4 regions of the Nocardia sp. NPDC051756 genome follow, and region 4 is predicted to be linked to each of the others. Evidence: riboswitches for the same ligand, from Rfam matches in the RefSeq annotation. Region 4 holds a riboswitch; each other region holds the start of a gene.

Region 1 (3,202 bases), on a different contig from region 4:
GCGCACTCGTCCTGCTACGCGATGGCGCTCTCCGCGCAGATCGGCAATGCCGGCGGCACCCCGGAGAGCCTGGATGTCAGCGCCGACGTGACCCTCGGCCCGGACCCGGCCGGCGGCTTCCGGATCAGCGGCATCAAGCTGACCGTGCGCGGCAAGGTCTCCGGCATCGACGCCGACGCGTTCGCCGCCGCGGCCGAGGCCGCCAAGGCCGGCTGCCCGGTCAGCAAGGCCCTGGCCGGCGTCGACCACATCCTGCTGGACGCGGCCCTCGCGTAGTTGCTTGGTTCCCCGCACATCCGCTCGGGTGTGCGGGGAGCCATGTGCTTGCGCGAAATGCTCAGGCCCGGCGGAAGAATCGGCGGGCGGCCGGGTGATACATCGCGGGGACGGCGATCAGCACCGCCACCACGTGGATGGTGCGGAACAGGCCGATCACCACGGACTCGACGGTGAGGTGGGCGAACAGGTCGCCGAACTTGTCCGCGGACAGCAGCGCCGCCAGCGGTTCGACGATCAGCGACAGCAGGCCGATCACGCCGATGCCGAAGGTCAGCAGGAGCCGAGCCCAGCGGGCGCCGTGCGTCATCCGGATCGCGACGACGAGTACGACCAGGTAGATCCCCAGTCGCACAGCGAGTCCGGTGACCAGCCCGGCCACGTCGACCTCGTCGCGTTCCAGCAGCAGCGCGGCCTGCTCGATGGCCTCGGCGACGCCGGCGAGCAGCGCGACGACCAGGCCGACGAAGGCGACGAGGACGGCGCGCGGTGGTTGCGTGGGAGCGCCCGTACGCAGCGGTGCGGGCCAAAGAGAAAGGGCAGTGCCGGTCATGACACCGACACTGCCCTTCGTCTCCTGGATGCGGATCAGCCCGCGGTAGCGATCGACTCTCGTACCGGAGTATCACTGCGCGTGGCGAATTCGCTGAGCGCGGCGAAGCCGAGGGCCAGGCAGGCCCACAGCGTCGCGGTCTCACCGAGCGAGGCCGCCCGGAACTGCCACAGCAACGCGGCCGGGAAGTCCGCCTTCACCTCGTTGACGCCGGGCAGCAGGACGTAGCCGACGATGGTGACCAGAACGAACGCGGCCACCCCGCCGATCAGCCGCAGGGTGCTCAGCTGACCGCGCAGCACCTTGTAGACGTACACGCCGATGCCGACGGCCGCCAGGCCGAGCAGCACCGCCGCCAGCCAGAGCAGGGTGCGCTGATTGATCGTCTCCGGATCACCGACCGCGGGTGGATTGGCCGGGTACTTGAAGAACGGCACCGCCACGATCGCGGCCCAGCCACCCAGCCCGAGGGCCAGCGCCAGCTTCGGCCCGGACAGCGTGCTGTAGCGGCGGGCGAAGTTCGCGACCGCGGCGAAGATCGCGCCGAGCGCGAGACCGGCCAGGCCGAGGGCGAGGAACTGTCCCGCCTGCTGCCCGGTGCGGCTCACCAATGGTTCTTCCTCGTCGCCGTGCGAATGTCCGCCGCTCGCCTCCGCTTCCGCGCCGGGCGCATGCGCCGCGGCGGCGGAATTGGCTTCCTCGATGGCGATGGCGGCATTGATCTTCGGTTCCCCGACGAAGAAGCCGACCGACGCGGCCAGCAGACCCGCGATGAGACCGGCCAGCAGACCCCGCAGCAGCAGAGTCTTCAGCGAACCGGTCAGAGGGACAGCAGGGGATGGATTCAATGGCACGGAAGCCCCAGCAGGTGGCGTCCGTCATGCATCAACTCGTGCAGGTACATCCCGCTGCGCGAGATGACGCCCTGATCGAAGCCGACCAGGTACAGCGTGAGCAGTGCGAGTAGAACGACACCGACTGTGACGAGCACAGTGGCCAGAGTTTCGTTTGCCCGGCTCGGCGAATGCGCGATAGCCATGTGTCCTCCTAGGGATGCGCGAGGTCGGACCTTCGTCCCTCCACAGCGCTTTCAGCGTCCCGTCGAATGAGTGCGAAGATGCCGGTGTCTGGCTTTCCGGCACCCAGGGACTCGGTGCATGGAACACAGTGGCGCGACCGCTCCGGAATGTCACCGGATTACCGCATCACCCTCGCGTTATGTCATTCGAACTGTGACACCCGGAGGCACCCGACGTCAACACGACCAGCACGGTCGCGCCCCGGCGTCGGGCGAGTCGCCGGGCAGGTCGGCCCGCCCGGCGATGGTCGAAAGGTCAGCCCGCGGGCTTGGCGGTCACGTCCAGCACGACCTCGAATTCCAGCAGCGACGCACCGGTGGACACCGGCTTCTGCCGCTCGCCCGCGTGCGCCTCGCGCGCCGGGCCGTCCCGCCACGCGGTGAACGACTCTTCCGAATCCCACTGGGTGACAACGAAGTACCGGTTGTCCCCGGCGACCGGCCGGAGCAGCTGGAAACCGAGGAAACCCGGCGAGCCCTCCACCGCGTGCGCCCGGTGGGCGAACCGCTTCTCCAGCTCGGGGCCCGCGCCCTCGGGAACCTCGATCGCGTTGATCTTCACAACAGCCATGCGCTCGACAATACGACCCGCGAGCGACTGCCCGGTATGGGCCGTATCGGGGGTTGTGCGCAGCTGTCGGCCCGGCCCGGCAGAATCAGCGGGGTGTTGCATGACGAAGGCGGAGCGGGCGTACCGATCCTGCTGTTGCACGGACTGATGGGCAGCGCCCGGACCTGGCACGACCAGCTGGACTGGCTGCGCGACTACGGCCACGTCTACACCTTCGACGCGGCCGGGCACGGCAGGCCGGCCCCGGACGAGCTGACCACCGAGGCGTTCGTCGCCGATCTGGCCGCCGCGACCGCGGGCATCACCGAACCGATGGTGGTGATCGGGCATTCGATGGGCGCACTGCACGGCTGGGTGTTCGCCGCGGCGCACCCCGATCGGGTGCGGGCGCTGGTGATCGAGGACATCGCCCCGGATTTCACCGGCCGGACGGCGACGGACTGGGCGGCGATGATCGAGGCGTGGCCGCAGCCGTTTCCGGACGCGAACGCGGTGCTGAAGTTCTTCGGGCCGGTCGCCGGGCGGTACTTCCTGAACTCGTTCGCGCACGGGCCGGACGGATACCGGCTGCACGGGTCGGTCGCGACGTTCCGCGACATCTCCGAGGAGTGGGGGAGTCGCGACTTCTGGCCGCAGTGGCACGCCATCCGGGTGCCCGCGCTGCTGCTCGAGGGCGAGCACACGATCACCCCGCCCGGCCAGATGCGGCAGATGGCCGAGACCC
Region 2 (3,202 bases), on a different contig from region 4:
AGCTCGGTGGCGGCGAAGCCGTCGAGCTGTTCGGCGAAGTACTGCACCATGTCGTTGCGCTCGGGCTCGCCGTGCACCAGCACGTCCAGGCCCAGCTTCTCTTGCAGCGCAATCACATCGGCGACCTCGGCGCGCATCCGGCGGACGTACTCCGCCTCGTCGATCTCGCCCTTGGTGAACGCGGCCCTGGCCAGCCGGATGGCCGAGGTCTGCGGGTAGGAGCCGATGGTGGTGGTCGGCAGCGTCGGCAGCTGGAGCCGTTCCTGCTGCAACACCCGGCGCTCGTCGGCGGGGGCGCGCCGGATCGCGTCCGGGCCGAGCGCCGCCAGCTTGTCCCGCACCTGCGCGTCGTTCAGTCGCGGGTCGCTGTGCCGGGTCGCCAATGCCGCACGGGTGTCGGCCAATTCGGCGCCGATCGCCTCGGTGCCCGCGGCCAGCGCGGTGGCCAGCAGCCGGACCTCGGCCACCTTCTCGGTGCCGAACGCCAGCCACGAGCGCAGCCGCTCGTCCAGCTTGGTCTCCGCGGCCAGCGTGTACGGCACGTGCAGCAGCGAGCAAGAGGTCGAAACCGCCACCGACGCAGCCGAACCCAGCAGCGTGCCCAGGGTGGACAGCACGGCGTCGAGGTCGGCGCGCCAGACGTTGCGCCCGTCGACCACGCCCGCCACCAGCAGCTTGCTCGCCAGCGCTGGCACCCCGGCCACATCGGAAACGGTGGTGCCGGAGGTGAAGTCGAGCGCGATGCCCTCGATGTCGGTGCCCGCCAACGCGGTCAGCGCGGCATCGGTGTGGCCGAAGTAGGTCGCCACCACGATCGCCGGCCGCTCGGACGCCGCGGACAGCTCCGTGTAAGTGCTTCGCACCAGGGCGAGTTCGTCGTCGGTGAGGTCGGTGACCAGCACCGGCTCATCGATCTGCACCCAGCCGACGCCGGCCTCGGCCAGCTGCCCGAGCAGGTCGCGGTAGAGCGGAACCAGCTCGGCGAGCCGGTCCAGCGGCGCGCCGCCGGTGGCCTTGGCCAGCTCGAGGAAGGTGATCGGGCCGACCACCACCGGGCGAGCGGGCGCGCCGAGCGCCAGCGCCTCGCGCACCTCGTCGAGCAGTTTCTCCGGGTTCAGCGCGAACACGGTGTCCTGGTCGATTTCCGGGACCAGGTAGTGGTAGTTGGTGTCGAACCACTTGGTCATCTCCAGCGGTTCGACCGTCTCGTTGCCGCGCGCGGCGGCGAAATACCGGTCCAGCGGATCGGCGATCCCGGCCACCCGCGGCGGCAGCGCGCCGAGCAGCAGGGCGGTGTCGAGCACCTGGTCGTAGTACGAGAAGGTGCCGACCGGGATCGAATCCAGGCCTGCGGCAAGTAATTCGGTGATCTGGGCGTGGCGCAGGTCGCGCGCGACAGTATGGAGCTGCTCGGCGTCGATCTTGCCTGCCCAGTAGGCCTCGGTGGCCCGCTTGAGCTCACGCCGCGGTCCGACCCTAGGTAGCCCGAGAACCGTTGCGGTGAACGGTGTCTGATTTACAACAGTCACGTTGTCTCTCCAGTGCTGGTGTCGTGGGCCGTCGCCATACGGGCCACGCGGCTACCGGAGACAGGTCAGGAGATTCCGACAACAGAGCCCCGACGCATCACGTACTGGTAGAACCGCGCGCCCAGATCCACGAGGCGGTGGCCGTCGGATACGGCGTACCCGACACGGCTGGCAGGTCTTCGGACTCACAGGCACCGGCCTCTCGGCCGACCTACTGGCCGTCGCTTCCCGGGCCTTGCACCCAGTGCGTGTGACGGCGGTCGTTCCTGCTTACCGCTGCGGGACAGTCCCGGATTCCCACCGGGTTCCCTCTCGCCCGACCGCCCTTTCGGGGCGGCCGAACTCGGCTCCGCGACACGACGACGGGGCTCCATCTCGTACGCGCGCGGTGAACCAGCTGCACCCACCAGCATAGGGGGCGCGACGGGTGCGTGGTGGGGCCGGGCGGAGAAGTCGGCGAAGGCCGATCGGCTCGGCGCCGCTGTTTGGTCATCTGTCCAAGTCTGTGAGGAAGCCCACGGAAGTTCGGTGTGGCCCGAATTTCCTATTTATGTCTAAGGTTGTCTTCCTCGGGGGAGGGCTCCGGCGTGGGGATCGATAGCAGGAGTGCTTGTGGTAACTGAACGGTCGGTATCGATCGTCATTCCAACGTACATCGGGACGGCCGAGGGCCGTGACCTCCTGGATGTGCAACTCGACGCCTTGACACGTCAAGATTATCGGGGTGAATTCGACGTTTTAATAGCCGACAACGGCTCACCTGTCGATGTGCAGGCTCATATTGAAAGCCACGCGGCGAGGGATCGGCTGGGACTCCGATATGTTGACGCGTCAGGTACCTCGGGTGCCGCGTTTGCACGAAATGTCGGAGCCGGGCAGGCAACCGGTGAGACGTTGCTGTTCTGTGATCACGACGACCGCGCGCACCCGAATTGGATCAGCCGCATGGTCGGATTCCTGGACGAGGGCTACGACCTCACTTGTTCTGCGATCGAGGGCGATTCGCTCAACGCGGAGCACCCGCGGCACGTCGCCAACATCCCGGCGCCTGACCAATTCCAGCCACCTGGCGTTTATGCGCCTGTGATCGTCGGGACGAGCATGGCGTGCCGTGCCGAGGTCTATCGTAAGCTCGGCGGACAAGATGTCAGCTACGCTGCAAACGAGGATCTGGAATTCGGCTGGCGCGCGCATCGTGAGGGGTACCGGCTCGGCTATCTCGCCGAGGCGCTCGTCGCCTATCGGTATCGCCAGGGCTTCCGGCCCGGCTATCGGCAAGGCCGTAGCAGAGGAATCGGTCTGGCGCGGCTGCATGCCGAATTTCCGAAGAATGGTTTACCCGAGATTCATCTGCCGGAAGTTATGTTACGGATGATTCGGCTTCCTTTTACCCGCGGATTAGTTCCGGAGGAACGCGGATTGATGATCGGCCTCGCGGTCGGTCAGTTCCGCGGCGGGCTCCGGTATCGCACGATGCACTGGATCTGAGGATGTGACGGCCCGATGAACGGATCTTCGCAACGCTGCTAGACCGCGTTGTGAAGATGCTTGCGAAGGGGCCTTCCGTGTCTGTGAGGGCGGTGGGTCCGGGTACCTTAGGCCAATGTTCACGAAAGTCTTGGTAGCCAACCGCGGCGAGATCGCCATCAGGGCCTTTCGCGCGGCCTACGAAC
Region 3 (3,202 bases), on a different contig from region 4:
CCCGGCCCGTCCCGCTATATGTCGCTGCTGGTCTTCCGGGCGTCCATGACCGGGTTCGTCGTATTCGACTACGCCGACCGCTACGGCGAGGCCATCGCCCAGATCTCGAACTGGCTGGCCGAGGGCAAGATCAAGCCCCGCGAACATATCGTCGAAGGCGGCGTCGCCCAGTTCGGCACAACGCTCGAGATGCTGTTCACCGGTGCGAACACCGGCAAGCTGTTGTTAGCCATCTGAGCACACCTGCCCGCGAATTCGATTGAGCGGCTGGACAACACCGCCACCCTCGATCACCCGCGCGAACGCAGTAACGCGCGGGTGATCGAGCATCAGCGACTCGACCGGGCAGGCCCGTCGACGGGGTGCGGCGTCAGGCGCTGAGCGGCGCGGCGGTGACCGCGTAGCCGAGGTTGGTGAGGACCTCGTTGGTCGCCTTGGCGAAGTTGAGGGTGATGAAGTGCAGGCAGGGGGCGCCTTCGTCGATGAGGTGCTGGGCCATCTCGGTGGCGATCTCGATGCCGGCCGCGCGGACGGCGGCGCGGTTTTCCTCGGGGCCGGTGCCTGCCGCGGTGCGCAGTCGCCGCATGATCGACGCGGGCAGCGCGCGGCCGCTGAGTTCCTCGGCGCGCGCGATGGTGCGCATCGAGGTGATGGGCATCAGCTCCGGGATGATCGGTTTCGCGCCCTGCTCGGCGTCGGTGGCCGCGAGGCGATCGCGCAGGCGCAGATAGTGATCCACCTCGAAGAACATCTGGGTGATCGAATAGTCCGCTCCGGCACGGAGTTTCGCGGCCAGGAACGCGGCGTCGGTGTCCAGGTCGGGGGAGTGGTGGTGCCCCTGCGGGAAGGACGCGACCCCGACGTTGAAGTCGCCGAGATCCCGCACGATCCGCACCAGTTCCTCGGCGTACTCGACACCGTCGGGATGTTTGTGCCACTCGCCGAGCGGATCGCCGGGCGGATCACCCCGCAGCACGAGAATATTGCGGATGCCGCAGTCGGCGTAGGAACCGACCAACGCGCGCAACTCGGCGATGCTGTGCCCGACCGCCGTCAGATGCGCGACCGGCAGCAACGTGGTCTGCTGCGCCAGCTGTCCGGTGATCCGGGCGGTGCGGTCCTTGGTCGAACCACCCGCGCCGTAGGTCATCGAGACGAACGCCGGATGCATGCGCTCGAACTGCCGCACCGTGCGCCACAGCCGCGCCTCGCCTGCGGTGTCGCGCGGCGGATTGAACTCCACCGAGAACGGCACCCGCGGCCCCGAGTGGATGCGCAGGCTCTCGACGACCGAAGGGACGCCGGGGACTGCCGGTGTGATTCGAGCAGGGAGCCCGTGATTCGGACGGTCACGCCCAGGGATGGAATGCATGGATGTACTCCAGGTCAGCGGCCAGTGGCCGCCGCCAATAACGAGCCGGACGCTGAGGAGCCCACGAAGCATCAATCCCGTGCCCGGGTCTACTCGGCGTACGCCCGATCCACGAGGCGACGACCGCCGGATACGGTGTACCCGGCACAATCGGCAGGTCTTCGGACTCATGGGCATCGACCCGGTTTCGGGTCGGCTCCGGCGTTTCGGCCGAGGCTGGTCCTACCGGTCGTCGCTTCCCAGGCGGTACGCCCAGTGCTCAGGACGACGGTCGTTCCCATTCACCGCTGCGGGACAGTCCCGGAGTTGCACCGGGTTCCCTCTCACCGGTCACACGCTGACGCGCGCGACCAGTTCGACGCCATCGTGCGGTCAGGGGCTCCTCGACTCCGCCTCCGGCGAACCAGTTGTACCCGCGAATATAGCGAAGTCCTGGGGGATCACCAAGCAGCGGCGACGGCCGTGGCGCGGTGACGTGTCCTGATTGCGCCACGGGACGCGTTGCGGCGGGCACGATATCATCTGGTGGGCGCGGTGTGGTCCGGGACCGAGACGGGCGCGATACCGCTGATGATTTTCGGGAAGCGGGGTAGAGGTCATGGTCGCAGAACCGGTTCGGATCGACGGGATCGACTCGCGGGTCGCGGAGCGCGGCCCGACCGCGTTGCGCATCGCGGTCGGCGGGCAACTGCGCAAGCTGCGCGAAGCGAAGGGCATCACGCCGGCGGCGGCCGGGGATCACATCCGTGGTTCGCACGCCAAGATCAGTCGGCTCGAACTCGGGCGGACCGGGTACAAGGATCGCGACATCCTGGACCTGCTGACCCTGTACGGCGTCACCGAGCCGGATCAGCGCGAAATGTTCCTGGACTTGGCGCGCAAGGCCAACGAGCCCGGTTGGTGGCATCACTACAACGACCTGCTGCCCCCTTGGTTCGAGACCTACCTCGGCCTGGAGGGCGCCGCGCAGTCGATCAGAACCTTTGAGGGACAACTGGTTCCGGGGTTGTTGCAGACCGAGGACTACACCCACGCGGTCATCGACGTCAGCCATCAGAGCGCGGAGGCGGCGCGACGGGTGGAGCTGCGCGCGAAGCGTCAGGAGATCCTCGAGCTGCCCGGCGGACCGACGTTGTGGGCGGTGCTGGACGAGGCCGTGCTGCACCGGCCGATCGGCGGCAAACACGTGCTGCGCAAGCAGCTCGAGCATCTGGTGGAGGTGTCGTACAAGCCAAGTGTGACGATCCAGGTCCTGCCCTTCTCGGCCGGCGTCCATGCCGCGGCGGGCAGCTCGTTCACCCTGCTCCGCTTCGCCGAGCGCGAACTCCCCGACATCGTCTACCTGGAACAACTGACCAGCGCGTTCTATCTGGACCGCAGCGACGACCTGGAGGTCTACCGCGAGGTGATGGACCAGGTCGCCGTGCAAGCCGAACGACCGGACCAGTCACGCGCCCTGCTGATCGCGGCCGCCGAGCAGCTCTGAGCGGTCAGCCTCGGCGGTCGCGGCCGGCGTAGTGGTTTTCGGCGTACCAGTCGCCTCGGCCTGCGGGGAGTAGGTCGAGGATGTTCCAGACGGGGGAGAGTTGATCGATGCCGCGTTGGGCGTCGTCGAGGAAGTTCGCGGGCAGGGTGTAGTGGTGGCGGACCTGGTCGCCTTCGGGGGTGAAAACGCTGATCATCGGGCGCTGGTCGCCGTTGGGGCGTTCGGCGTTCAGGTCGGCGTTGAAGGTGGTGTCGTGGCTGGAGAGGATGCGCAGGCCGTCCCAGCCGCGGCGCAGTGCCCATCCGCGCAGCTTCGGCAGCGGAGCCTTGGCGATGACGGCGAAG
Region 4 (3,202 bases):
CCTGGAAGCCGCCACCGGCGCGAAGCTGATCCAGCGGGTCGGCCGCGGCATCCGGCTCACCCCGGAAGGCGAACTGCTGGCCGTCCGCGCCGCGGAGATCGTCGGCCGGGTCGACGCCGCCGCAACCGAACTCGCCGCGCAGGTCGGACTACGGGCAGGCCGAGTGCGCATGGCCGGATTCCAGTCCATCCTCAGCACCATCGTGCCCAAGGCGGCGGCCGCGCTGGCCCGCGCCCACCCCGGCATCGAACTCGGCCTCGTCGACGAACATCCGGTCGAAGCACTGCGCCTGCTGCGCGCGGGCCGCATCGACGTCGCGTTGATCTTCCGTTACGCCGACACCCCGCGCGAGGACGACGGCCTCCGGCTGATCCATCTCCTCGACGACCCGATCTACCTGGTCAGCGACGAGCCGGGCCAGACCATCGCCGACCACCGCGACTCGACCTGGATCGGCGGCTGCGCTCGCTGCCAGGACGAACTGGTCACCGTGTGCCTGCGGGCGGGCTTCACCCCGCGCATCTCGTTGATCAGCGACGACATGGTGGTCACGCAGGCGCTGGTCGCCGCGCGCATGGGCGTGGCCACCCTGCCTGGCCTCGCCCTGCGCGCCCACCGCATGCCCGGCATCCACACCACCGAACTCCCGGAGGACCCCCGCCAGATCTTCGCGGTCACCTACGGCGATCCCCCCGATCCACCGGCCACCACCGCGTTGATCCGCGCGATCCAGGCCTGTCTCTGATGCTCAGGGTTTGCGCAGAATCCCGCCGTATTCGTAGACCTTGCTGCGGTGTTCGGTGGCGCCGACGTAGCGCAGCAACGGCTCCGGCACCGGCTCCAATGGCGGCTGGTCCGGATCGGGCCGCCACTCGACCAGATTGACCAGACCGGGTTCGACCGGTTCCAAACCATCGAACAGCGCATCGACCTCCGTAGGCGTCCGGCTCTGCCATGGAATCCCGGAACCGTCGATCTTCGCCGCGAAGGCGGAGCCGACTTCGGCGTCATCGCTGACGACCTGGGAGAAGGCGAGATAGCTACCCGGCGCGGCGACGGTATCGATGATGTGCCGCAACACATGTCGCGCGCCCTGACCGACTTTGTCGGTGTCTTTGAGGTGATGGCCGACCGACAGGTACAGCACCGCGATCGGCTCGCTGAAGTCGAGCAGGCGCTCCACGTCGGGATCGGCGAGGATCGTTTCGGGCTTGCGCATGTCGGCGGTGACGACAGTGGTCCGTGCGCGCGATTCGGCCAGCAATGCGCGGCCGTGCGCCAGCACAATGGGGTCGACGTCGACATAGGCGACGCGCGCGTCCGGGTTGAACCGCTGAGCTACCTGATGGACGTTGTTGTCGGTCGGCAACCCGCAGCCCATGTCGAGAAACTGGCTGATGCCCGCTTCCTCCACCAGGTAACGGACTGCGCGATAAAGGAATTGGCGGTTCTGTCGCGCGATGTCGACGCATTCCGGAAACCGGCCGAGCATATAGAGCAGGATATTCTGGTCGGCGGGGTAGATATCCTTCCCGCCCAGCATCCAGCCGTACGCGCGCGCCGAACTGGGCCGGTCGAAGGACATCCCCGGTTTACTCCGCCTATCACCAGAGCCCATTGTGACGTCCTCTCACCCAGCGATATGCGGTCGAACTTCGGCCTCGGTGTGGTCGGCCGCCGCATGCGCTGTTCACGAATATAGCTCTACTCAGGTGATTTGGACGCAGAGTGCGAACTTCCGGCCCGGCGCGTGGCGGGCCGTATCGTCACGTACTGCTAGGTTCTTTTCCGCAGGGAACACCGGTGCGAATCCGGGGCTGTCCCGCAACTGTGACCGAGTAGCGAACCTTCATCTCATGGCCACGACCTTCCTGGGTTGGAAGGCCGAAGGCGAGCGTTGATCCGGGAGCCAGGATACCTGCGCCCTTTTCAGGATCGAGTTTCACGAGGATGAGAATGCGCGTGCACACCCGCCGCCGGCCCAGCGCCGTGCGGCTACCCGACCATGCTCCCGGGCGACCTCGCCGTTCCCGGCTCGGCGTTGTGCTGGCGGGACTGCTCGCAGTCGCCATGGTCTTCACCGCTTGCGCGTCGAGCGACGACGGAGCGGCCTCGGCCCGCGCCTTGCGGGCGTCCGGCGACGGCACCTTGACGATCTACAACTCCTACAAGATCGCCGGGCTCGACCCGATCGGCACCGGCACGAACTGGCTGTTCGACTGGGGCGTCGCGGAGAATCTGCTCCAGATCACCGAGAACGGTGAGGTCGCACCGTGGCTGGCCGAATCGGTCACCCGCGACGGAGACACCCGCTGGATCGCGACATTGCGCAAAGGCGTCACCTTCCAGAACGGCAAGCCGGTCGACGCCGCCGCCGTGGCCGCGGCGCTGACCAGGCAGATCGCCCGGTCCGCGGCGGCCAGGGTGTATCTCGACCCGGCGACGAAGGTGACCGCCGACGGCGAACGGGTCGTGCTCACCACGCCGACCCCGAACGCGATGGTTCCCGCCGCGCTCGCGGCGCGGGACAACTCGTTGCAGATCTACGACGTCGCCGCGATGGACGCGGCCGGCGGCGACTCGGCGAAGATCGTCGGCGCGGGCGCGTACTCCGGCCCGTACGCGATCACCGCCTGGACGCCGGACAACCTCGTGCTCGCGCCGTACCAGAATCATTGGGAGGGAACGCCGCCGTTGAAGGGCGTCACCGTGCGCGTCGTGCCGGACGAGCAGGCCCGGCTGGCGGGTGTGCGCAGCGGCGAGGCCGATATGGCGTTCTACCCGTCCACCTCGGCCAAGCTGGTCTTGCAGGGTGAGCGGGACATGCACGTGCTGTCCTCGGCATCGGCGTTGCAGTCGCTGCTGGTCGAAATGAACCTCAAGGCGGGCATCTTCACCGATACCGCGGTACGCAAGGCGTTCACCGCGGCGATCGATTACCAGGGCATCGCCGCCGATGTCGGCAACGGTCAGTTCGCCGCGGCAGCCGGCCTGTACCCGCCCTCGATGTCGTTCGCGGTGGACAGTCAGGTGCACGACCTGGACCAGGCGAAGCGACTGCTCGACGCGGCAGGCTGGGCGCCGGGCGATGACGGCGTCCGGGCCAAGGACGGCCGGAAACTGGTGGTGCGGTTCGTGACCCAGGCCCAGGGCCCGGAGACCAACGACGTCGCGATCGCGATGAAGGACCAGGTCGCGCGCG

The links. A riboswitch is a leader RNA that binds a small molecule or an ion and turns the genes downstream of it on or off. The one in region 4 is predicted to bind cobalamin.
Region 1: it holds a riboswitch for cobalamin, as region 4 does, so the genes downstream of both, AB0M22_RS41370 (CbtB-domain containing protein) here and AB0M22_RS34645 (ABC transporter substrate-binding protein) in region 4, are expected to answer to the same signal.
Region 2: it holds a riboswitch for cobalamin, as region 4 does, so the genes downstream of both, metE (5-methyltetrahydropteroyltriglutamate--homocysteine S-methyltransferase) here and AB0M22_RS34645 (ABC transporter substrate-binding protein) in region 4, are expected to answer to the same signal.
Region 3: it holds a riboswitch for cobalamin, as region 4 does, so the genes downstream of both, AB0M22_RS22275 (methylenetetrahydrofolate reductase) here and AB0M22_RS34645 (ABC transporter substrate-binding protein) in region 4, are expected to answer to the same signal.

What each region holds. Positions count from the first base shown of each region.
Region 1 is NZ_JBFAYV010000015.1:12,656-15,857, forward strand. Features, by position in the region: gene AB0M22_RS41355 (OsmC family peroxiredoxin) at 1-276, shown strand, start outside; gene AB0M22_RS41360 (hypothetical protein) at 338-829, opposite strand; gene AB0M22_RS41365 (CbtA family protein) at 865-1,683, opposite strand; gene AB0M22_RS41370 (CbtB-domain containing protein) at 1,674-1,868, opposite strand; cobalamin riboswitch at 1,930-2,085, opposite strand; gene mhuD (mycobilin-forming heme oxygenase MhuD) at 2,164-2,478, opposite strand; gene AB0M22_RS41380 (alpha/beta hydrolase) at 2,572-3,202, shown strand, end outside.
Region 2 is NZ_JBFAYV010000001.1:646,621-649,822, forward strand. Features, by position in the region: gene metE (5-methyltetrahydropteroyltriglutamate--homocysteine S-methyltransferase) at 1-1,529, opposite strand, end outside; cobalamin riboswitch at 1,703-1,842, opposite strand; gene AB0M22_RS03095 (glycosyltransferase family A protein) at 2,142-3,017, shown strand; gene AB0M22_RS03100 (pyruvate carboxylase) at 3,133-3,202, shown strand, end outside.
Region 3 is NZ_JBFAYV010000005.1:643-3,844, reverse strand. Features, by position in the region: gene AB0M22_RS22280 (NADP-dependent oxidoreductase) at 1-237, shown strand, start outside; gene AB0M22_RS22275 (methylenetetrahydrofolate reductase) at 371-1,372, opposite strand; cobalamin riboswitch at 1,507-1,742, opposite strand; gene AB0M22_RS22270 (helix-turn-helix transcriptional regulator) at 1,971-2,858, shown strand; gene AB0M22_RS22265 (DUF899 family protein) at 2,863-3,202, opposite strand, start outside.
Region 4 is NZ_JBFAYV010000008.1:431,732-434,933, forward strand. Features, by position in the region: gene AB0M22_RS34635 (LysR family transcriptional regulator) at 1-745, shown strand, start outside; gene AB0M22_RS34640 (SAM-dependent methyltransferase) at 749-1,585, opposite strand; cobalamin riboswitch at 1,793-1,920, shown strand; gene AB0M22_RS34645 (ABC transporter substrate-binding protein) at 1,957-3,202, shown strand, end outside.